Regions from separate parts of the Butyrivibrio hungatei genome, predicted to be linked through region 3. Evidence: predicted binding sites of a transcription regulator. Region 3 holds the regulator's gene; each other region holds the start of a gene.

Region 1 (8,293 bases), 450 kb from region 3:
AAAGAATGTGCTAGAACTCTACTCTTAATAATATCAGGGAGAAATGTGTGGAATTACCTGCAATTCAAGAAAGTAAGGCAATGCAGGTAAGAAATATAACAAGTTAATAAGTTGACTAGATGAGAAGAGTACCTGCAATTCAAAAAATGAAGGGGATGCAGGTAAAGAATTGAGCAAATTTTATTGTAGTGTTGAGGTAGTCGTTACCTGAAAGTAATGATTATGAGGAAATGCAGGTAACAAAATTGGGGTATTATAAAACTTGCTGAAAAGGTTATTACCTGCATTATGCATTTTGAAAGGATTGCAGGTAACGAATACGAGGGATTTAAAAATTTGCTTGGAAAAGTATTACCTGCAATACATACTTTGAAGTTAATGCAGGTAATGAAGGCGAGGAACAGGTAACAATCTTAATTTCATAGACAGGTAAAGTGAAAGGATAGGAAGTTTTTCTGAGCGATTTTATTTTTGAAGATGATACATGGCAATCTAAAAAACCTCAAATGAGAAGTGTTCTGAACGAGGTGAAACTTCTCATTTGAGGTTTTTAGATTGTCTTATGTATCACTGAAAAAATAATTAGCGAAGGAAACTCCATATCCTTCACTTTACCGTCATGATTTACACTTTACCGTCCTGACTTCAAGGATGTGCATTGCCTGGTCCGTATTTTTTCATAAGCTGACCAAGGAACATAGGCATGAAGATGAAAATCAGGATGTAGCCCACGATGAAGGTTAATACTAGTGACTTTAAAAACATTGGCAGGAATGAAAGCTGTGCCATGCCGCCACTTTGCTTCATGGCCATGGTGTAAGCCAGTAACACCATGATAAGTGTCATGAGCGGAGTGTAGATGAGGTTTGAGATGAGGCTGCTCATGCATCTCTCAGGAAGAGAGTGAGGTTTCATTTTCATCTTTTTGCACACATCACTTGATACCTTGCCAACTGGAATGACGAGGCCTATCAAAAGGCTTATGATGGTGCTGACTACAAAGCTTAAAAGGAAACCGGGAATAGTAAAGTGGCCGGATGAAAGAGTTCCAACAAGTGAAAGACAAAGACTCATAAGGATACTCATTCTGATAGCCATGTGAAAACTGATCTTTTTCATCTGTTCCTTCATATCTACCTCCATATGAACTTAGACTAAATACCATCTGCTGCTAGAAATACCAATATTATAGAACTAATTAGTTATCAAAATCATCAACGTCGTGGATATCATCAGCTCCGAATCCGATATTCTGCATGCTGACTGTTCTACGACGGATTCTAGCTGCTTCTGAAGCCTGAAGAAGGAAATCCTTGATCTCACGTCCGTGTTTGATGTTCTTCATGACGATAGTACGGTCAGTAACATCTGATGTGTAAAGAGTAATAGTAGAAAGACCTACAAGACGCTGCATAAATGTTCTTGTGATCTCAACGTCGCTGATCTTGTACATGTAGCAGTCGTTTTCACGAACTGTCAAAAAGCCTTTGATAATAGTGAAATCATTTTCTCTGATCTCATAAGTTGTAAATGTCCAGGGAAGTCCAAAAAAGAGAATGCGTCCACGTTCTCTGTACTTAAGCTCTCCCTTTGCTTCTTTTGATGTCTCATACTGTTCTGGATTTGCTATTTTTGCCATAATATCGCTCCGTATGTCATGTTTATATTTCTTCTATTTTCTCATGATTAGACCAAAAAGAAAATAGAAAGTTACCATTCATGGTTGGATAAATACTATGAATGACAGTACTAGAAAAGTGATAGATAATTGTTAGCACTCATTAGTTGTGAGTGCTAATTTTTTATTGACTTTTAGTCATGACGGTCTTACAATTTCTTTTGTACGGAATCAGTGGCTTCCGTAGATTATTTAAATAAAAGGAGTGAGAATCATGGCTTCAAAAAAAGGTAATCTTTCAATCAACAGCGAGAACATGTTCCCTATAATCAAGAAGTGGTTATATTCGGATCATGATATTTTTTACAGAGAAGTAATATCTAATGCATGCGATGCAATCACCAAGATCCGTAAGATGGATATGATGGGTGAGTACACACTTCCAGATGGTTTCAAGCCACGTGTGGACGTTGTACTCAATGATAAAGAAAAGACGATCAAGATCACGGATAACGGTATTGGTATGACAGCAGAAGAGGTTGAGGAATATATCAACCAGGTAGCTTTTTCAGGAGCTACAGATTTCCTTAACAAGTATAAGGATAAGGCTAATGCAGATCAGATCATCGGCCATTTCGGACTTGGATTTTATTCAACTTTCATGGTATCTGATTCAGTAGATATCGATACACTTTCATACAAGTCAGATGCAGCATCTGTTCACTGGACATGCGATGGCGGTTCGGATTTCGAGATGTCAGATGGCAGCAAGGCTACAGTTGGTACTACAATTACACTTCACCTCTCAGAGGATTGCCTTGAGTTCTGCAATGAGTACAAGGCAAGAGAAGTTATTGAGAAGTATTGCTCATTCATGCCTTACGAGATATATCTTTCAAAAGAGAACGAGGAAGGAACAGAAACTATCAAGGCAAGTGAGAAGCTTGATTCTGATACAGTTATCGAAGAAGTTCATCCTGAAAAGAAAGAGGGCGAGGATAAAGAGCCAGAGCTTGAGTACAAGATCAAGAGAAGACCTCAGCTCCTTAATGATACACATCCTCTCTGGGCAAAAACTCCTAAGGATTGTACAGATGAGGAATACAAGGAGTTTTACAGAAAGGTATTCCGCGATTACAAGGAGCCTTTATTCTGGATCCACCTCAATATGGATTACCCATTTAACTTAAAGGGAATCCTATACTTCCCTAAGATCAATATGGAATTTGAGTCAATTGAGGGAACTATCAAGCTCTATAATAACCAGGTATTTATTGCTGACAATATCAAGGAAGTCATTCCTGAATATCTGATGCTCCTTAAGGGCGTCATTGATTGTCCAGACCTTCCACTTAATGTATCAAGATCTGCACTTCAGAATGATGGCTTCGTCAAGAAGATCTCTGAGTACATTTCTAAAAAGGTTGCAGAGAAGCTTGCAGGTCTTTGCAAAACTGACAAAGAGAACTATGACAAGTATTGGGATGACATCAGTCCGTTTATTAAATATGGTTGCCTTAGAGACGACAAATTCTGTGAGAAGATGACGGACTTTATTCTTTTCAAGAACCTTGAAGGCAAGTACCTTACAACTCCTGAAGCTCTTCAGATCAACAAAGAGGCTGAGGATGCTGCTGCAAAGGAAGATGCAGTTGATGAAAACGGCAACAAGGTAGAGGCTGAAGTAGTAGACGACAAGAAGGATGCTGCAGATAATAAGAAGGACGAGGACAAAGAGCCACGTACTATCTATTATGTAACAGATGAACAGCAACAGAGCCAGTACATTAAGATGTTTAAGGCTCAGAAGATGGATGCTTTCATCATGAATCACAACATCGATGTTCCTTTCATGCAGCAGCTTGAGTCCAAGAACGAAGGTATCCGCTTTGCAAGAATCGATGCTGACCTTACAGATACATTTAAGTCCAAAACTTCCAAGAAGGTAGCAGCTGAGCTCGAGGAAAAGGAAAAAGAACTTTCAGAGAAGATCAAGAAGGCTCTCAAGAACGACAAGCTTACTGTTAAACTTGAAAAGTTAAAGGATAAGAAGATGTCTTCAATGCTCACTGTTTCAGAAGAGTCAAGACGTATGGCCGAGATGATGAAGATGTATGCTATGAATGGCATGAACATGGGCGATTTCGGTGCAGAAGGCCAGACACTTATCTTAAATGCAAACCATCCTCTTGTTGAGTACGTAATGGAGCATGGTGATGATGATAACACCAAGCTTATCTGTGAACAGCTTTATGATCTTGCGCGTATTCAGAATGCACCTCTTGAAGGTGAGGCTATGACTAAGTTTGTGGCTCGCAGCAACGAGATCATGATGAATATTCTTAAGTAATTTTATTTCAATAATACAAAGCCAAGAAACTCCACTAAAAAAGTGGAGTTTCTTTTTTGGTTATATTTACTTTATCCTTATTTTAGATTTTAGGAGAAAAAACTGTTGTAGAATTTACATTGTGCATATTCAATTTTACATAGGGGAGGGGAGTATGAGGAACAAGATTTTTATTACTTTTTTTGTTGTAAGTGTATTTGCTGTAATTGTTGCTGCATGCGGGGAACGCAAAAAAGAAACTTATGATGTGTCTGATCTGGAAGCTACAACTCTTACTTCTCAGGCCATTGTAGAAGCGAAGGAGGAAGCTTCTGCTACAGAAGCCAGCGCATATAATGAGATGTTAAAGGAGCATGTCCCAATGGATATTTCAGGATGTGACACCTTTACACAGATAGTCAATAAACTTAGCCCAGGCATGGCTTATGCTAATGTCAGGATAGGTGATACAGATGTACTCCTGGTTACAGAGTATACCTACGATTATAAGATGGATAATTCAGGGAATATGGCAGCTATCGATGCTGAGATCTACAAGTACAATGAAGCTGGCGCTCCTGAATACGTAGGATATATAACTGCAGGAGGAACAGCTTATCCACTGTCAGTAAAGGATGATTTCCTCTATGTGGGAGGTAATCATTTTATCAAGAAATATACCATGAAAGCAGGTTATTTTGAGATAGACGAAGAGGCTTTCGTTGAGTATCAGTCGAATGGAGATGCCAAGTATTACCATAGATCTGATTACAGAGAAGTAGAAGCTGATGAAAATGGTCAGGTCGAATCTGATTCATTTATGGCTTCACTTTATGCTGAGACAGAAGATGCAGATATCATTGATTTTAGCGTTGTTCAATAAATAGGGTGTTATGCGGTTTTTTTGTTTATGTATAGAGGGGACAAAAGCCTTGCGCTAGTAATAGCGCAAGGCTTTTGTGTTTTATATAGAAAAATATAATTTCATTATTTGTTTTTCAGATAGATCGCATAGTACATAGATCCAACGCAGATGCCACCACCAATTATATTTCCGATAGTTACTGGAATAAGGTTAGTAACAAAGAAATTAAAAAGTGAAAGACCTTCAGCTGGAATGCCATGAACGAAAGATGCAAGCATTCCTGCAGGAATGAAATACATATTTGCAATGCAGTGTTCAAAACCGCAAACGATAAAGAGCATTACTGGGAGCCAAAGAGCAAGTACTTTTCCTGCAAGTTCATCAGCAGCAAAAGAACACCATACTGCCATGCATACCAAAATGTTACATAAGATTCCGCGAAGAAGGGCATCACTAAATGAAATAGTTGATTTTGTGATGGCTGTGTTTATTACGGAAGTGGCAAGCGCATCTCCATTAAATGAATAGATGTGAGAAAAAGCGGCGAGAGCTGCAATGATAAAGCCTCCAACCATATTTCCGAAATATACAACAACCCAGTTTTTGAGCATTCCTGATACCTTTGCTTTGCCAGAGAGAACTGGAATCATTATAAGACAGTTGCCGGTAAAGAGCTCTGCTCCTCCAACAAGTACCATGAAAAGTCCAATTGGGAATATTACTGAGCTGATAACTCTTGCTGATGATGGATCAGGAGAGCAAAGAGATGCGATCTGACTTCCTAGTCCACCAAGAGCGATAAATGCTCCAGCCAGAATAGCTAAAAGAAAGGTCTTGCCAACAGGGGCATTTGCCTTAGATTCTCCAATTGATTCGTATTTTTTTGCGATTTCTGCAGGTGATTTCATACACTGCTCCTTTCGAAATAAAAAACATATTTATACTGTATATTGTATGACAATACGCCATAATATACAAGATATAGACGCAGTGAAAAATTATAATACAAATTTTGAAGATTTTCTACTGGCAGATTCGTTTATATTACTGTAGGCAATCGTGCTGTAGCAATTTAAGTGTAAAAGAAGGCAAAAGGAGTGTATTAAGTAAAAGCTAGAAAATGTGAATTATGATGTGAAATGTATTTCACTGGCTGATAAGTTCTATGATTTCACAGAAATTTTATTTTTTAAGAACGAATTGTACTTGATTTATTATTGCGGCAAAGCATATAGTAAATAGAACAGCGAAAGGAAAGAGTTTCCGCATAAATATTGGGCTAAATAACTTGGTTTATGCGACGTTAGAGGTTGGTTATGAAGAAACTAGTTGAAATTAAGGATGTTTGCAAGATATACAATCCGGGAGAAAATGAAGTACGTGCATTAAATCACGTAAACCTGACTATAGGTGAAGGCGAATTTGTAGCCATCATCGGACAGTCAGGATCAGGTAAGTCTACACTTATGAATATGCTAGGCTGCCTTGATACACCTACAAGCGGTAAATATTACCTGCATGGTCAGGATGTATCACATATGACTGATGATGAGCAGTCAGACGTTAGAAACAGAGAGATTGGATTCATTTTCCAGGGCTTTAACCTGATCCCATCTCTTACAGCTTTAGAAAATGTTGAGCTTCCTCTTATATATAGAGGAGTCAGCAAAAAAGAAAGAGACAGACTTGCACATGCAGCTCTTAACAGTGTTGGTCTTGAGAAGAGAAAGACCCACAGACCAAATGAGATGTCTGGTGGTCAGCAGCAGCGTGTGGCTATTGCAAGAGCAATTGCTCAGGCGCCACCGATTCTTTTGGCAGATGAGCCTACTGGTAACCTGGATACAGGATCCACTAAGGAGATCATCAGTATTATAAAGAGGCTTTATAGGGAAGGCAGAACAGTGATCATAATCACACATGATCCTGGAATTGCCCAGCAGGCTAAAAGGATCATAACTATCTCAGATGGAGAGATAAAGAGTGACATTATAAATGAAAATTATGTGGATTAAGTTTATCTGATATTCAGTACGCTTAAAAATGGAGGATGAAATGGCTGATAATAAGAAACTTGAAGAGATCAAAGAAGTAAGTAATGAAATAAAGGAAACCACAGGATCTGGCGTGGAAATCTATGATGAAGTGGAAGAAAATGAGGAAAAGGCGGGAAAGCCTGCAAAGAAGAAGTTCAAACTTAAGAAAAAGCACGTGATCATCGGAGTTGTAGCGCTTATAGTTCTTTTCTTTATTGTAAAAACTGTATTTGGCGGAAAGAATCAGGTAATGCCTGTTCAGACTACAGAGGTAGCAAAGAGTGATATCGAAAATATCCTTTCTATCTCAGGAACAGTACAGAGCGCAGAGACAAAGACTTATTTTTCTGAAGTAGCAGCTCCAGTTGATGAAGTAAATGTTAAGGTTGGAGACAAGGTAAAGAGCGGAGATGTTATCTTTACTTACGACGCTGACAGTCTTGATCTTGCTGAGAAGAATGCACAGCTTGCGATCACACAGGCTAAAGGTTCTTACAGCAGCTTATATTCTGGAACAGGCGCAGCAGACAGAAAGTATGCTGAAGGAATGACACCAGATCAGATCAATGCAAGACTTGATGCTATCACAGCTGAGATCAATGCTCTTAACAACAAGATCACAGATAAGACAAGCCGTATGAATCAGACACTTACTGACCTTCAGAAGACAGCTCTTGATATTAACCAAAATGGTATCGCTGATGGTTCAGCAGAGTCATATCTTGATGGCAATGATGGCTATATCACAAGAAGAGAAAATGATAACAATAATAGCGATATATCTGAGAGCAACAAGCAGATGTCACTTGCAGTACAGGAGTCTATCGCGGATGTACAGTATGCTCTTGCTAATGATCCTGAGATCCAGGGATGGAAGAGACAGATCACATCACTTCAGGAAGAACAGTCACATCTTCAGAGTGCTAAGGCTGCTACGATCAATGGCGGACAGGCTCAGGCTTCAAAGGCTCAGTATGAGTCAACACAGCTTACACAGGAAGATGCTATCAGCAAGATCCAGGAAGCAAAAGAAGGCATCAAGGCTGAGTTCAATGGTGTTGTAACTGAGGTTGCTGTAGTTGAGGGAGCAACACTTGCTGCTGGAACTAAGACTGTTACAATGGCAAATCTTGATAATGTAGAGATCACGATTCAGGTTTCAAAGAGCGACCTTCCTAAGATATCTGTTGGACAGAAGGTTGATATCACTATAAATGGCAAGGCATATGCTGGAGAGGTTTCTAAGATCTCAGGTGCAGCAACCAAGAATAACAACGGCGTTGCTGTAGTAGATACTATTATTAAGGTTACAAACCCAGATTCAGACATTATCCTTGGAGTAGAAGCAAACAACAAGATCCATGCTGAAAAGGCTGAGAATACTATCGTACTTCCTTATGAGTACATTCTTACAGATGAAACTGGTGATTATGTTTATGTAGTTG
Region 2 (8,293 bases), 740 kb from region 3:
CGTACCAGCTTTTTGTTTTTTACTGGCACGCATGCTTACAGACATGAAATACGCCGGCTGTTGCAGTCACCGGCGTATTTCGCTTTTATGAGATTCAAAAAGGATTGGGATTAGCGATTTGTATAATTTACAAATTGCTTTTTTATAAGTGTCACAGTATATGTAACATCTTATGTAATATATCTTAACATCTTTTCAAAATTTTGCAAGAAAAAAATTGCTTCTTTTTTTCCCGTTAATCTCCAGCCCATTTTCTCCGATAATATAATTAGATGACGTGCCAACATCTACTAGCTATGGAAAGCGTGGGGTCTTCATGGACGAGTTTCTACTTCGCATGAAGGTCCTTTTTTTGGGCCTTCAAGACATAAGGAGGTACCATGAAAATTGCACAGGCAAATGTGAACATGGTCTCAAACAACAGGTACTACGAGGAAAACTCGGTTACGGTACAGACTGGTTTGGTGACCAAAGGCTCTTTTCTTGAAAGTCTAAATGATCAGGAAAAGAAAATGGATAGCCTGGAATTATCCAAAACAAGCGGTGAAGATGAGGCTGTAAGCAGCCAGTCCTATTCATCGCTAAAGCCATCAAAGACCGAGCAGATCAGTAAGATCGGATCTACGCTGGAGGATCAGATCTCTGAGATAAGGAGCACTCTCCTATCGAGAATCTTACAGCTCCTTGAACTTCTTGGCGGCGACAACAAAAGCAAGTATTATACAAAAACTCTTGGAGAAGCATCAGGGCTGCTTGAAAACAATTCTTATGTAAGTGTCACTACAATCGAGCAATTACACATTGAGGAGGAACAGACCACATTTTCAGGACAGGGGATGGCCCTTACTGAAGACGGCAGGACAATTGACTTTAATGTTCAATTTTCCATGTCCAGACGCTTATGTGAATATGCTGGAATAAGCGTTGCAACTAAAGGTCACTACCTTGATCCACTTGTTATCAATGTGGGAAGCGATGTGACAAGTATCAGTGATCAGACTTTCTATTTTGACCTCGACAGCGATGGTCAGGAGGAAAAGATCTCTAACCTTGGCGAAGGCAGTGGTTTCCTTGCACTTGATAAGAATGGAGATGGCAAGATAAACAATGGTTCAGAACTCTTTGGCACAAAGAGTGGAAATGGCTTCAAGGATCTTGCAATGTACGACAAAGATGGAAATGGCTGGATCGACGAAAACGACGAAGTCTACGAGCATCTCAGAGTCTGGCTTCGCGATGAGGACGGAAAGGACCGTCTCTTATCACTTTCGGAAGCAGATGTAGGCGCGATCTATCTTGGAAGCGCTGAGACTGAGTTTACGCAGTACAACAGCTCTTTTGCCATTGCAGGAATGCTGCGCGCAAGCGGCATGTTCCTCAGGGAAAGCGGCGGTGTTGGAACTGTTCAGCAGGTAGATATGGCAGCCATGTAAAAATGCTCTCTGCTCCGAAAAATGTGGATAAAAAGCCTTGAAAAGTGTATAGTTAAATAGCTGAAAAAAATAACGATTCGGGGAGTTTACAATGGGTAAATTATATTTCAGATATGGAGCTATGGGGAGTTCTAAAACGGCTAATGCACTGATGGTGCGCTATAACTATATCGAAAAGGGTCAGAATGCGATTCTTTTAAAACCAAAGGCTGACAACCGCGACGGAGATACAACTATCAGGTCAAGAATAGGACTAAGCGCAGAGTGCACCTTCGTTGAAGACTTTCTTGATGAAGTCAAAAATGAGTGGTACACAGGTAAGTCCAATGCATGGGACAAGCTTGACTGCGTAATAGTCGATGAAGCGCAGTTCCTCACCGAGGAGCAGGTTGATCTCCTTGCTGAGATTGTTGACAAGTACGATCTTCCTGTAATTTGCTACGGACTTAGGACTGATTTCACAAGTCATCTTTTTACAGGATCCAAGAGACTTATGGAAATCGCCAACTATATAGAAGAAGTGCCAACTGTCTGCTGGTGTGGACGAAGAGCCCACTTCAACGCTCGTGTGAGCAATGGAAAAATTGTGAGAAGTGGCGAACAGATCATGATGGGTGGCAACGAATCTTATGTATCACTCTGTAGGAGACATTTCCTCAGCGGTGAAGTTGACGGAGCAAGAGAAAGAGAAATTTAATAGAGGTAGACAAGACCCGTAAAATAAAGATGCGTATCGGCTTAAAGCTAGCTGATACGCATCTTTTTTCGATTTTATACTTTTTTTATTTTTTAGGTGTTGACTTATTGTTCTAGTTGTTCTATAACATACTTGTAACAAGAAATTGGCAGCCAACATTAGAGAGTGCTAATTAGATTTTAAGCAACACATCTGAGTACACTCTAAGGTCAACTGCTACAAACTACTACAACCTACAACGAAATTTAAATAGAAAAGGAGTGATGACTTATGTTGATGCCTATGATTTGGAGTAACAATGATATCTTTGATGAGATGGATAATTTCTTTAACAGAGGATTGTTCGATGGCCTTTGTGATACAAATGCCAAAGACCAGCAGTTCCAGTCAATGACAGGTCTGATGAAGACTGATGTTATCGAGAAGGACAACTGCTATCAGCTGGAAGCTGAACTCCCTGGATTCAATAAGGAAGATATCAAGATCGATCTTAAAAATGATGTCTTGACAATTAGTGCTTCACACAGCGAAAATAAGGATGAAAAAGATAATAACGGCAAATATATCCGTCGTGAGAGAAGAAGTTCATCCTACCAGAGATCCTTCCGTGTAGATGGTCTTAAGCCTGAGGACATAATCGCACAGTACAGGAACGGCGTACTTACAGTTAGTCTTCCTAAGAAAGAGGCAATTCCTGAGAAGGAAGAAGCAGCCAGAATCGAAGTTAAGGACTGATATGATACCATAACTATCCTACCCCTAGATTCTTAAATCCTAAAGTCTTAGATATGACCTCTGCTTTTTACGGCATTATATATGCCTAGAAAGCAGAGGTATTTTTATGTCTACTGATAAATTCGAATACGAAGGATACACAGGAACCGTTAACTATGACAAGAACTGTGATTACTACACAGGGGAAGTCGAGATAGACGGCGAGATCTACACCTACGAAGGTGATACTTTAGAGGAACTCCGCGAGGACTTTGAAGATATAATCGATTCGATTATTGCTTTTAATGATATGGATGACGAGGAAGAAGACTAATTAGGAGGGTTTGGAAATGGCCAGATACACCAAAGAAGACATTTTTAGGATTGTCGAAGAAGAAGACGTAGCATTTATCAGACTGCAGTTTTGCGATATCTTTGGTATTCCAAAGAATATTGCCATCGCGGCAAGCAAGCTCGAAAGCGCTCTTAACAATGAGTGCATGTTTGATGGCGTGTCCGTAGAGGGCTTCATGAGAAGTGACGAAAGTGACATGTATCTTTATCCTGATCTCGACAGCTTCGAGATCTACCCATGGAGACCACAGTCAGGCAAAGTTGCCAGAATGTTCTGCAACGTTTACACAGCTGATGGCAAGCCTTTCGCAGGTGACTCCAGAAACGTTCTTCACGAAGTTGTCAAAAGAGCTAAGGACATGGGCCTTAACTTCAAGATCAACCCGGAGCCTGAGTTCTTTTTATTTGATTATGATGATGACGGACAGCCAACAACTAAGACTCATGAAAGAGGCGGGTACTTTGACGTAGCACCAGCTGATCAGGGCGAAAACGTACGTCGAGATATCATCCTGAACCTCGAAGAAATGGGATTTGATATTTCCTCTTCTCACCATGAGATTGCTCCTGCTCAGCACGAGATCGACTTCAAAGAAGAAGACGCTGAGCGCACTGCAGACATGATCATGACATTCAGAATGGCCGTTAAGACAATCGCCAAAAAGCACGGTCTCTACGCCACCTTCATGCCAAAACCTGTTGAGGGAATCCCTGGATCAGGTATGCACATCAATATCATCGCTGAGGATGAAAATGGCAAAAATGTTTTCTGCGGAGAAGGTGAGAAGCTTTCAGATACAGCCAAGCACTTCATCGCTGGCATACTTGCCCACGTTAAAGGTATGACTCTTGTAACAAACCCTGTTGTCAATTCCTACAAAAGGCTTGTTCCCGGCTACGATGCACCAGTAAATGTTTCCTGGTCCTCTCTTTCTGCCAACAGAAGCGCTCTTATAAGGATTCCTTCCAATAGGGGTAACGGCACCAGAATCGAGCTTAGAAATCCAGATGCAACCTGCAATCCTTACCTTGCGATTGCTCTTATCCTCGCTGCAGGCATGGACGGAATCTCCAAGAAGCTGACTCCTCCTGCAGAAGTAAGTGGCAACAACGAGAATGGCCTTGAAACTCTTCCCCTTACACTTGGCGAAGCTCTAAGCGCTTACCAGGCAGATCCATTTGTAAAAGAGATTCTTGGAGATGCAATCTATACCAAGATTCTTGAAGCTAAAAATAAGGAATGGAAAGACTTCCGCACCTGCGTAACTCAGTGGGAAGTCGGCAAATACCTTAATCTTTTCTAAAATTTACCACTTAATGAAACTTCGAGGATTTTGGGTTGAATATCATTGTAGCCTTTGCTAAGACCGAAGATGGTCTTAAGTTTAAGAGCATATTGGGCCGTGGTGGATACGATAACGTACTTGTCTGCTCCTCTGGAATGCAGGCTTTATCTGCCATGGAAGATTTAGGAAGCGGTGTCGTCATATGCGGCCACCGCTTAAGTGACATGCTCTACAATGAACTCCTCGATAATATGCCCGAGTACTTCCAGATGCTTATGGTGGCGTCTCCAGACAAGGCGCCATTTGATAACGCAGATGGCAAGCTCATCTTCCTTCAGTCACCATTAAAAAAGTCAGAGCTCTTTTCATCTCTTAGTATGATGCTGGAAGGCGTAAGCAGACGTAAAAAGAAAGCTAAAGAACGCCGCTTGCAGCGAAGCGCTGCGGATCAAAAGACAATAGACGATGCCAAGCATCTTCTGATGGAAAGGCATCATATGACTGAGCCTGAAGCTCACAAATATCTCCAGAAATGTGCCATGGATTCAGGAACTGGCCTCCTTGAAACCGCCGAGATGGTAATATCATTGTCGGAGATCTGAGGAAAAGAGCCATGGGGACGGGGTTGTAGCTCACCACCCCCGTCCCCATGGCTCTTTTTTTGTTTCTTACATAAATATATTTCTGATTCTTCTAGTTACATGTCCTGTGCCGTAGTCAGCTTTCTGAGTCATCATCAGGAATGTAGTTTTGGTGGATGGATCATTCATAAAGTATGTTCCAAGCCAGCCGTCCCAGCCGTACTCACCCTTGTTTCCAAGAATAAGCGCCTGCTTAGGATCATCCATAACACGCATGAGATTGCCATATGTGTGGCCCTCAAGTCCGCGCCAGTTCCAAAGGTCTCTCTGCTGATATTCAAGAAGCTTACCTGTTGTAAGGAACTTCACAGCTGATTCTGTGAGGATTACCTTACCTCTGTAAACACCATCATCCATGAGCATTCTGGCAAAGTGTGAGTAGTCATCTAATGTTGAGAAAAGACCTGCCCCACCTGATTCAAAAGCATTAACTCCGCCATTATTTCTGATACCAAGGTTATTTCCCTTATATTCTTCAAGGTCATTACCCTTTGCCTGGTATGCATGGGCAAGACGAGGTTTCTTTTCATCTGGTACAAAAAATGCTGTATCAACCATCTCAAGAGGATCAAAAAGTCTCTCTTTGAGGAACTCGCTGAACTTCATACCTGAAGCTTTCTCGATAACAGCGCCGAGGATATCTGCTGATGTTCCATACTGCCAATGACTTCCAGGGAGGAAATTAAGTGGAAGCTTACCAAGCTTTTCAGCAAACTCCAAAGTTGACATCTGGTTATCAGATGAGAGGCGATCAATAAGTTCATCAAATAAAACGCCTGTCTCTTTTTCTGCTTCTGAATTAACACCTGGATAAACAAGACCTGATGTCATGTTCATAAGCTCAAAGATCCTCATCTTCTTGTCATCAGGAACCTTGTGTTTTTCACCGTTCTCATCAAGGTATTCCTGATCATTAAAGCTATCTATATATTTGCCTACAGGCTCGCACAGATCAACGATACCATCCTGCACAAGGAGCATCATTGCTGCAGCTGTAATAGGCTTGGACTGTGAATACAAGTGGAAGATAGTGTTTCTTTCAATAGGCACCTTATCTTCTTCGTCAGCATAGCCGCTCTTTAAAAAGAACTTTTCTGTTCCGTCCTGAATAAGAAGTGCGCTTACACCTGCAAGTTCTCTTTCTTCTACTGCACGATCCATGCATTTCTGTATTAAAGCTAATTTGTCTCTCATAATAATCTCCGGTCTTTATTTCAAAGCATTTGCAATGTCTGCGATAAGGTCTTCCTTGTCTTCAAGTCCACAAGAAATTCTGATAAGTCCTGCTGGGATACCAGCAGCTTCAAGCTGTTCATCTGTCATCTGACGATGAGTTGATGTTGCAGGGTTGAGGCAACATGTTCTAGCATCAGCTACGTGTGTTTCGATAGCTGCGATCTTGAGCTTCTTCATGAAGCTCTCAGCTGCCGCTCTTCCACCCTCAAGCTCAAATGAAACAACGCCGCAACCACCGTTTGGCATATACTTCTTAGCAATCTCATAATATGGATCAGACTCAAGTCCAGGATAGTTGACCTTCTTGACCTGTGGCTGCTCCTGAAGGAACTTAGCAACTGCAAGTCCGTTCTCTACATGCTTTGGCATACGAACGTGAAGTGATTCAAGTCCGAGATTTAAGATGAATGCATTCTGTGGAGACTGGATGCATCCAAAGTCTCTCATGAGCTGTGATGTGCACTTTGTGATGAATGCGCCTTCTTTACCGAACTTCTCAGCATATACGATTCCGTGATATGAATCATCTGGCTGTGTAAGTCCTGGGAACTTGTCAGCATGCGCCATCCAATCGAACTTACCTGAATCAACGATGACACCACCAACTGCAGCTCCGTGACCATCCATATATTTGGTTGTTGAATGAGTTACAATATCTGCGCCCCATTCGATAGGTCTGCAGTTAACTGGTGTTGGGAATGTATTGTCCACAATAAGTGGAACGCCGTGGCTGTGTGCAGCCTTGGCAAATTTCTCTATATCAAGAACTGTAAGAGCTGGGTTAGCAATCGTCTCACCGAATACTGCTCTTGTATTGTCCTTAAAAGCTGCATTCAGCTCATCCTCTGTGCAATCAGGTGAAACAAATGTAACTGTTACTCCCATCTTTGCCATTGTTACAGCAATGAGATTAAATGTTCCTCCGTAGATTGAAGAAGAAGCTACGATATGGCTTCCACACTCACAAATATTAAACAGAGCGAAGAAATTAGCAGCCTGTCCAGATGATGTGAGCATAGCAGCTGTGCCGCCCTCAAGTGCTGCAATCTTGGCAGCAACATGATCATTAGTTGGATTCTGAAGTCTTGTATAGAAATAACCTGAAGCTTCAAGATCAAAAAGCTTACCCATGTCCTCACTGGTGTCATACTTAAAAGTTGTAGACTGGATAATAGGTATCTGACGTGGCTCGCCATTACCTGGAGTATATCCTGCCTGTACACATCTGGTTCCGATTCCCTGCTGACTCATTTCTTCATCTCCTCTTAATATTAAATTTTAGAATTATAAGTTTGTGTTATCTGCTGGAGCTTCTGGTGCTACTGGAGCCTCTGCTGCTACAGGTGCTTCTGCTGCAACTGGAGCTACTGGTGTCTCCTGAACTGGTGCTGTCTGTACAGGAGCAACTGGTGTTACAGGTGTTTCCTGAGCTGGAGCAACTGGAGTAGGCTGTACTGGAGCTGCCTGCTGTACTGGAACTACTGGTGTAGGCTGTACTGGAGCTGCCTGCTGTACTGGAGCAACTGGAGCCTGCTGTAATGGTGATACAGGAACCTGCTGCATTGGATTTACAGGAGCTGCCTGTACTAGCTGCTGCATTGGTGCTACACCCATTGGCACTGCCTGTCCTGGGATAGCTGGCTGAGCAACAACTTTTTTCTTCTTGTTCTCTTTGCCCATTGTTACGTACTTATAAAACTTGTTAACATCATATCCAAGCTCTACTGCTGGGTTCTTAGCCTGGATAGTAGCCATGATATTTGAAAGTGTCTCATTAAGATTTGCCATGTTCTTAGGAGCTTTGCAAATCTCATGAACATCGTACTTCTGATCAAATACTGTGATGAACTTACCTGTCTGTGAATACATCCAACGAACATCTGAATACTTAACGATATCAAGTGTTGGACCAGCACTGATAATATAGTTTGG
Region 3 (8,293 bases):
GCATGATGGTAAAGCTATTATTCTTAGCGAAGAAACTGTTTGGAAGTATAGATATCACAATGGTAAAAGACAAAAGAGATTGTGGTCATGTTCTAACAATTGTTGGATATCTGATCATTGGATCGATATGTGACTAAAGAAAAAACTAGGCAGAATGAAATTCTGCCTAGTGAAATGCTGCAGGTCTTGGCTTATTGACCTGGATGATCTTTGAAGCTTCTAAGTTTCTGAGGAGTAACAGCCTTACTTTTCCCTGGTATTCTGGCTTTACCATGTAGTGGCAGTAGGTCTCGATAAGTGAGAAAAGATTTGCTGTTCTTCCTTCAATCTTAAAGTTGTTGATTCCCATTGGTACATATTTTTCCCAGATAAGCTCTGGTGAAATATGAGTTGAATATTCCTGGATGGTGTAGATGCAGTTCTTGTCACCGTATTCACAAGTCCAAGGAATGATATGCTTTCTCTTTTCAGGAGGAAGCGTTCTGTTTTCCATTATTATCTTCTGATTAAGGGCGATGTTCTTGTAGTGATCACCGCGGCGCTTGCAATCTGGAACGCATAGAGCGTTTACAAGGACTTCGAGCTTTTCTTTGTGATTGATATTCTCAATGATGTCCCACTTGTTATTCATGTTGTAGTCAAGGACTACATACTTATAGTCTTTTTCAAGTTCCTCATTAAGAGCGTCCACATCACGGATCTCTTTGCATGTTGTGGAATCAATCTTGTAGGAAGGATAGTTGGTTCTGATGAATTCTTCCAAAAGAGGTGAGAATACCAGAACTTCATTTTTACCATTGTCACCGGCCTTCAAGCAGAAGTTACAGAAAGGGTCCCGGAGATCTTCCTCAGTAATGAGGGGATTTGTGAAAGTGAAACGAACAGGAATGCCCTGAGAGTTAATGCTCTTTATTACATTTTCTACAAAGGCTCTGTCACACTGGTCATTATCTATAAGTCTTCCGCCGTTCCAAAGTGAAAAAGGAAAGCAACCAAAAAAAGATGCTATTTCAACACCTTCGCGGAAGTAATGAGGATACTGTTTTAATAAGCTAAGCCAGTACATGTTAAGCGGATAATTGTAACGAAGTCCTGGCAGATGAAACTTTACTGAAGCCATTTGAAACCTCCCAAATACCGATAGTTCTTTACTTTTTTACTATACTTTTTTTGTCAGAAATCTTCCAACCAAATCTTGCTAGAAGGTTTCGAACTATTGCTAAACTTTAGTACTGTGAACCATTGAAATAATGTGCTATACTGTTTGTCAAAGGTTTTTTAATCAGGAGGTTGGGTATGATAAATCAGCAGTACAAAGATATGCTTGGAGCAAAGTCAGTGATCAGAGAGCTGTCAGAATATGCAACAGCCAGAGGAAAAGAAATAGGCTACGAGAATGTCTTTGATTTTAGCCTTGGTAATCCAAGCGTGGAAGTGCCAAAGGAATTCACAGAAGAAATGATAAGACTTTTGGAGACAGAAAACACCATGACTCTTCATGGATATACTCCTAGTCTTGGTAATCAATTATATAAAGAAAAGATTGCAGAGTCTTTAAATAAACGCTTTGGAATGAACTATGGTCCTGAGCATATTTTTCCTACTACAGGAGCTGCAGGCGCTATATCACACGCAGTACGCGCTGTTACAAAACCTGGTGATGAGATGATCGCTTTTGCACCATTTTTTCCTGAGTACAGACCATATATAAATGGCGCAGGAGTTGAACTAAAGATTGTTCCTGCTGATACCGAAACTTTCCAGATCAACTTTGATAAGTTTGAGGAAATGCTTACAGATAAGGTTATGGCAGTTCTTGTTAACACGCCCAACAATCCTTCAGGTGTAGCATATGGAAAGGCAACTTTAGAGAAGCTTTCTTCTATATTAAAAGAAAAGTCAAAGGAATATGGACATACTATTTTCCTTATTTCAGATGAACCTTATAGAGAAATCGTATTTGAGGGTGCAGATTCTCCATATGTTTCTAAGTTCTATGACAATACACTTAGCTGCTATTCATTCTCAAAGTCTCTTTCACTTCCTGGTGAGAGAATTGGATATGTGGCAGTTAACCCAGCATGCGAGGGAAGTGATATTATCGTTCCTATGTGCGGACAGATTTCAAGAGGCACAGGACACAACTGTCCTCCATCCATCATACAGCAGGCTGTTGCCAAGGTTTGCCACATGACAGCAGATCTTTCTGTATACGAGACCAACATGAACATTATCTATAGCACTCTTAAGGAGCTTGGATTTACTGTGGTCAAGCCAGATGGAACCTTCTATATCATGCCAAAGGCTTTAGAAGAGGATTCTGTTGCATTTTGCAAAAAGGCCAAGGATTACGATCTGATATTTGTGCCTGCTGACGGATTCGGTGCTCCGGGATACTTCAGAATGGCTTATTGCATTGACACTGATAAGGTGAAAAGAGCCATGGATAGGTTGCGTCAGTTTGTCGGTGAGGTGTACAAGGCTTAAATATTGATTTAACCGACATTTTTTGTCCCTAAATCCGTTGACAATGGGGGTTAATGGGAGTAAACTCTATTTCGAAAAGACTTTATTGTTTTAACGAGCTATATTAATCAAGTGTGATTTTTTGAGGAGGAGACAAGAAATGGCCGAGATCAAGAAAACAGAGACATCTGTAAAGCCTGTTGCAACAATTAAGACTCCAGTAGCTGCAACAGCAACTAAAACACCAGAAGTAAAGGCAGCAGCTCCAGCAGCAAAGAAGCCTGCAGCTAAAAAGCCAGCTGCTAAGAAGGCTGAGCCAAAGAAGGCAGAGGCTAAAAAGCCAGCAGCAAAGAAAACTACTACAAAGACAGCTGCAAAGAAGCCTGCTACAAAGACAACTGCAAAGAAGACAACAGCTAAGAAGGCTCCAGCAAAGAAGCCAGCAGCTAAGAAAACAGAGGCAGTTCAGGTTTCAATCGAGCTTCAGTATTCTTACAAGCACATTCCTTATGAGAAGATTGTTGAAGATTCAAAGAACAACTTCGCATATGAGATGGGCGGAAATGTAAATGATATCAAGAAGCTTAGCATTTACGTTAAGCCATCAGAGGATGCAGCTTACTATGTAGTAAATGATAAGGTTCAGGGAAGAATTGGACTTGAATAATCTTATATAAAACAGGATTGCCCTCCACGAAATGTGGAGGGCATTTTTGATGCTGTAGATTAATACATTTTTTATAAAAACCTATGTTGACATCGGTCTTAGAAAGTTGTATTTTAAGTTACAGAAGATGTTAGCACTCAAATCAAGTGAGTGCTAACACTTGAAAAATAGATACCATTCCAATGAATTTAACCGGTGAATACAGAGGAAGGGCGATATGGAACTAGACGAGAGAAAAAGAAAAATACTTCATGCAATCGTTAAGAACTACCTTGAAACAGGAGAACCTGTTGGTAGCCGTACTATTTCCAAGTACACAGACTTAAATCTTAGTTCTGCTACTATTCGAAATGAGATGGCTGACCTTGAGGAGATGGGACTTATTTTGCAGCCTCATACATCTGCAGGTCGTATTCCTTCAGATCAGGGATACAGAGTATATGTAGATGAGATGCTCAGGGACAAGGAAAAAGAAGTAGAGAACATGAAGGAAATGCTCCTTGATAAAGAGGAGAAGCTTGAGAATCTTCTTAAGCAGGTAGCTAAGACACTGGCAGTTGATACCAACTATGCCACAATGATCTCAGCTCCACAGATCAGGAAGAACAAGCTTAAATTCATGCAGATATCTAAGGTTGATGATGAGCATCTTTTGGCAACCATTGTACTTGAAGGTAATGTCATTAAGAACAAGATCATTCCTGTAGAGGAAGTGCTTGATGAAGCTACAATGCTCAAGCTCAATATTCTCATGAACACTAGACTTGATGGTCTTGCAGTTGAGGATATCAATCTGGGACTTATAGCTAATGTCAAACAGGAAGCTGGCATACACAGTGAGATCATAGGTAATGTCATTGATGCCGCAGCTGAGTCGATTACAGCTGATGAGGACCTTCAGATATATACAAGTGGAACTATGAATATTTTCAAATATCCAGAACTTACAGATTCCACAAAGGCAAGCGAACTTATAAGTACATTCGAGGATACCAAGGATCTTTCCAGTATCGTTGAGGATACATTGTCTTCCGATTCAGAAGAGACTGGCATTCAGGTTTATATAGGTAATGAGACTCCTGTTCAGGCCATGAAGGATTGTAGCGTAGTAACAGCTACTTACGAACTTGGTGATGGAATGAAAGGAACGGTCGGAATTATCGGACCTAAGAGAATGGACTATGACAAAGTTATTTCTACTTTGAAGAATATGAGACATGCGCTGGATGCTCTTTACAAGAAAGAGTAGCGCATATTTATATAGATGATTTACGAATTAGGAGGCATTTACATTGGGTAACAAAGAAAATAAAGAAGTTCATGGTAAGGCCAAGAAGCCTGTAAGTGAAGCAGATAAAGAAGTTCTTGAGAACATCATGGAAGAACTTGAAAAAGAAGCAGAAGAAAAAGAAGAAAAGGCTGCAGAAGAAACTGCTTCTGAAGAAAATGTTACAGAGGCTGAGGCAGAAACTTCTGAGGAAACTAAAAAAGAAAAGAAAGATCCATTAAAAGAGAAGATTGATGAACTCAATGACAAAGTCATGAGACAGATGGCTGAGTTCGAGAACTTCAGAAAGAGAACAGATAAAGAAAAGGCACAGATGTTTGAACAGGGACAGGCTAATGTATTAGAGAAGCTTTTACCTGTTGTCGATAATTTCGAGCGAGGACTTGCAGCAGTTCCTGAAGCGGACAAAGACGGAGCCTTTGCAGACGGTATGAACAAGATCTACAAACAGCTTATGAAGCAGCTTGAAGACCTTGGAGTAACCCCAATTGAAGCTGTGGGAAAAGAATTTGATCCAAATCTTCATAATGCAGTAATGCAGGTTGAAAGCGAAGAATTTGAATCAGGAATGGTTGCACAGGAACTTCAAAAGGGATATATGTTCCACGAAACAGTGCTTAGACATAGCATGGTTGGTGTTAGTCAATAAAGTTTAAAACTATCAGATAATTTAGGTATGGAGGAAAGAAAAATGAGTAAGATTATCGGTATCGATCTTGGTACAACAAATAGCTGCGTAGCAGTTATGGAAGGCGGAAAGCCTACAGTTATAGCAAACGCAGAAGGCGCTAGAACAACACCTTCTATCGTTGCTTTCACAAAGAATGGTGAGAGAATCGTTGGTGAGCCAGCTAAACGTCAGGCAGTTACAAACGCTGACAACACAATCTCATCAATTAAGAGAGATATGGGTACAGACAACGGTCGTACAATTGACGGCAAGAAGTACTCACCACAGCAGATCTCAGCTATGATTCTTCAGAAACTTAAGGCTGATGCAGAGCAGTATCTTGGCGAAAAAGTTTCAGAGGCAGTTATCACAGTTCCTGCTTACTTCAACGATGCTCAGCGTCAGGCTACAAAGGATGCTGGTAAGATCGCTGGTCTCGAAGTAAAGAGAATCATCAACGAGCCTACAGCAGCAGCTCTTGCTTATGGTCTTGATAACGAAAAAGAGCAGAAGATCATGGTATATGACCTTGGTGGTGGTACATTCGATGTATCAATCATTGAGATTGGTGATGGCGTTATCGAAGTTCTTTCAACAAACGGTGATACACACCTTGGTGGTGATGACTTTGACCAGGCAATCATCAACTGGATGGTTCAGGACTTCAAGAATAAGGAAGGCGTTGATCTTTCAGGTGACAAGATGGCTATGCAGAGACTTAAGGAAGCTGCAGAGAAGGCCAAGAAGGAACTTTCATCTTCAACAACAACAAACATCAACCTTCCATTCATTTCAGCTGGAGCAGATGGCCCTAAGCACTTCGATGTAGATCTTACAAGAGCTAAGTTTGAAGAGCTTATCCATGATCTCGTAGAGAGAACAGCAATCCCAGTACAGAACGCTATGAAGGACGCTGGACTTACAAATGCAGATATTGGAAAGGTACTCCTTGTTGGTGGATCAACCCGTGTACCTTGCGTAGTAGAGAAAGTTAAGCAGCTCACAGGTCATGAACCTTCCAAGAACCTTAACCCTGATGAGTGCGTAGCTATCGGTGCTTCTATCCAGGGTGGTAAGCTTGCTGGTGATGCTGGTGCTGGTGACATTCTTCTTCTTGATGTAACACCTCTTTCACTTTCAATCGAGACAATGGGTGGTGTTGCTACAAGACTTATCGAGCGTAACACAACAATCCCTACAAAGAAGAGCCAGGTATTCTCAACTGCAGCTGATAACCAGACAGCCGTTGACATCAACGTTCTTCAGGGTGAGAGACAGTTCGCTAAGGACAACAAGTCACTTGGACAGTTCAGACTTGATGGAATCCCTCCAGCAATGAGAGGAGTACCTCAGATCGAGGTTACATTCGATATCGATGCAAACGGTATCGTTAACGTATCAGCTAAGGACCTTGGAACAGGTAAGGAGCAGCACATCACAATCACAGCTGGTTCTAACATGTCTGATGAGGATATCGATAAGGCTGTTAAAGAGGCTCAGGAGTATGAGGCTCAGGATAAGAAGCGTAAAGAGGGTATCGATGCTCGTAATGAAGCTGACTCATTCGTATTCCAGACAGAGAAAGCTCTTCAGGATGTTGGCGACAAGATCGATGCAGCTCAGAAGCAGACTGTAGAAGATGATATCAAGGCTCTCAAGGAAACACTTGAGCAGACTAAGGATAAGGAGCTTTCAGACAGCGAGATCGATTCACTTAAGAGCCAGAAAGAGAAGCTCATGAACGATGCTCAGGCACTCTTTGCTAAGATGTATGAGAGCGCTCAGGGTGCAGCTGGTGCAGCTGGTGCAGCAGGCCCAGATATGGGTGCTGGCGCAGGTCCTGATATGGGTTCAGCAAACACATCAAGCAATGATGACAATGTTGTTGATGGCGACTACAGAGAAGTTTGATCTTAATAAGTCAGAATTAATAAAAGTTTTATAATACAAATAGCCAGGCGAGCTTTTCTCGTCTGGCTATTCAGAGTATACTGATTCTAATTGACAGCGATATAAGGTTGAGGAGTAATATGGCAGAACAAAAGCGCGACTATTATGAGGTTCTTGGTGTCAGCAAAAGCGCATCTGAGGACGAGATCAAAAAAGCATATAGAGTACTTGCTAAGAAGTATCATCCAGATATGAATCCTGGCGATGCAACAGCAGCTGAAAAATTCAAAGAGGCTTCTGAGGCATATGCCGTACTTAGCGATCCAGAAAAGAAGAGACAGTACGACCAGTTTGGCCATGCTGCATTCGAAGGAGGCGCTGGCGGATATGGTGGATTCGATTTCAATGGCGCTGATTTTGGAGATATCTTCGGTGATATATTTGGAGATTTCTTTGGCGGTGGAAGAGCTCGTGGCGGTGCCAGAACAGGCCCATCTAAGGGAGCTAATATAAGAGCCAGCGTTAGAATTACTTTCCTTGAAGCTGTATTTGGCTGTGAAAAAGAATTAGAGCTTACAATGAAAGATCCATGTCCTACATGTCATGGAACAGGTGCTAAGCCAGGAACATCAGCTGAGACTTGTCCAAGTTGTGGCGGTAAAGGACAGAAGATACATATGCAGCAGTCATTCTTTGGCACCATTCGTAACGTTCAGACATGTCCTGAATGTGGAGGAACTGGTAAGGTAATCAAGGATAAGTGTCCAGACTGCCGTGGAACAGGATACATTGCGACTAGAAAGAAAATCTCAGTTTCTATTCCAGCAGGTATAGATAATGGACAGAGCGTAAGACTTCGTGAAAAAGGTGAGCCAGGTATTAATGGTGGACCTAGAGGAGATCTTCTTGTAGAAGTTATCATTTCTGATCACCCAATCTTCCAGAGAGATGGCTACAATATCTATTCAATGGTACCAGTATCATTTGCAATTGCTGCTCTTGGTGGAACAGTTCTTATTGATACTGTTGATGGAAAGGTTGCATATGATGTTAAGCCTGGAACTCAGACTGACACTAAGGTAAGACTTCGTGGAAAGGGTGTTCCATCACTTAGAGATAAGGATACAAGAGGTGATCACTACATAACACTTGTAGTTCAGGTTCCTGAGAAGCTTTCTAAGGAAGCCAAAGAGCTCCTTAAGAAATTTGATGAAAAAACAGGAGATTCACTTACAGCAGCTGAGCGTATGATGGAAGCTGATGGTAAAGACCCGGGAAATGATGGCCCAGGAGGCAAAAAGAAAAAGGGTTT

The links. The regulator HrcA, encoded in region 3, represses chaperone genes, less so after heat shock. The targets are predictions, from matches to a motif close to TGTTAGCACTCNNNNNNNNNGAGTGCTAACA.
Region 1: a site for HrcA is predicted at 1,770-1,800, ahead of htpG (molecular chaperone HtpG). Genes of this name have one in related genera too.
Region 2: a site for HrcA is predicted at 2,274-2,304, ahead of bhn_RS02435 (Hsp20/alpha crystallin family protein). Genes of this name have one in related genera too.

Annotation. Positions count from the first base shown of each region.
Region 1 covers NZ_CP017831.1:2,381,999-2,390,291, reverse strand. Annotated here, with positions in the region: gene bhn_RS11095 (hypothetical protein) at 646-1,131, opposite strand; gene bhn_RS11090 (PH domain-containing protein) at 1,199-1,639, opposite strand; gene htpG (molecular chaperone HtpG) at 1,893-3,968, shown strand; gene bhn_RS11080 (hypothetical protein) at 4,123-4,830, shown strand; gene bhn_RS11075 (formate/nitrite transporter family protein) at 4,935-5,720, opposite strand; gene bhn_RS11070 (ABC transporter ATP-binding protein) at 6,129-6,827, shown strand; gene bhn_RS11065 (efflux RND transporter periplasmic adaptor subunit) at 6,868-8,293, shown strand, end outside.
Region 2 covers NZ_CP017831.1:421,499-429,791, reverse strand. Annotated here, with positions in the region: gene bhn_RS02445 (hypothetical protein) at 381-1,433, shown strand; gene bhn_RS02440 (thymidine kinase) at 1,525-2,130, shown strand; gene bhn_RS02435 (Hsp20/alpha crystallin family protein) at 2,401-2,865, shown strand; gene bhn_RS02430 (hypothetical protein) at 2,972-3,178, shown strand; gene glnA (type I glutamate--ammonia ligase) at 3,195-4,502, shown strand; gene bhn_RS02420 (ANTAR domain-containing response regulator) at 4,538-5,086, shown strand; gene bhn_RS02415 (serine hydrolase domain-containing protein) at 5,153-6,319, opposite strand; gene bhn_RS02410 (O-acetylhomoserine aminocarboxypropyltransferase/cysteine synthase family protein) at 6,335-7,612, opposite strand; gene bhn_RS02405 (hypothetical protein) at 7,646-8,293, opposite strand, start outside.
Region 3 covers NZ_CP017831.1:2,829,818-2,838,110, reverse strand. Annotated here, with positions in the region: gene bhn_RS13135 (hypothetical protein) at 1-133, shown strand, start outside; gene bhn_RS13130 (hypothetical protein) at 167-1,120, opposite strand; gene bhn_RS13125 (pyridoxal phosphate-dependent aminotransferase) at 1,297-2,487, shown strand; gene bhn_RS15815 (DUF6465 family protein) at 2,627-3,133, shown strand; gene hrcA (heat-inducible transcriptional repressor HrcA) at 3,351-4,382, shown strand; gene grpE (nucleotide exchange factor GrpE) at 4,426-5,070, shown strand; gene dnaK (molecular chaperone DnaK) at 5,113-7,002, shown strand; gene dnaJ (molecular chaperone DnaJ) at 7,122-8,293, shown strand, end outside.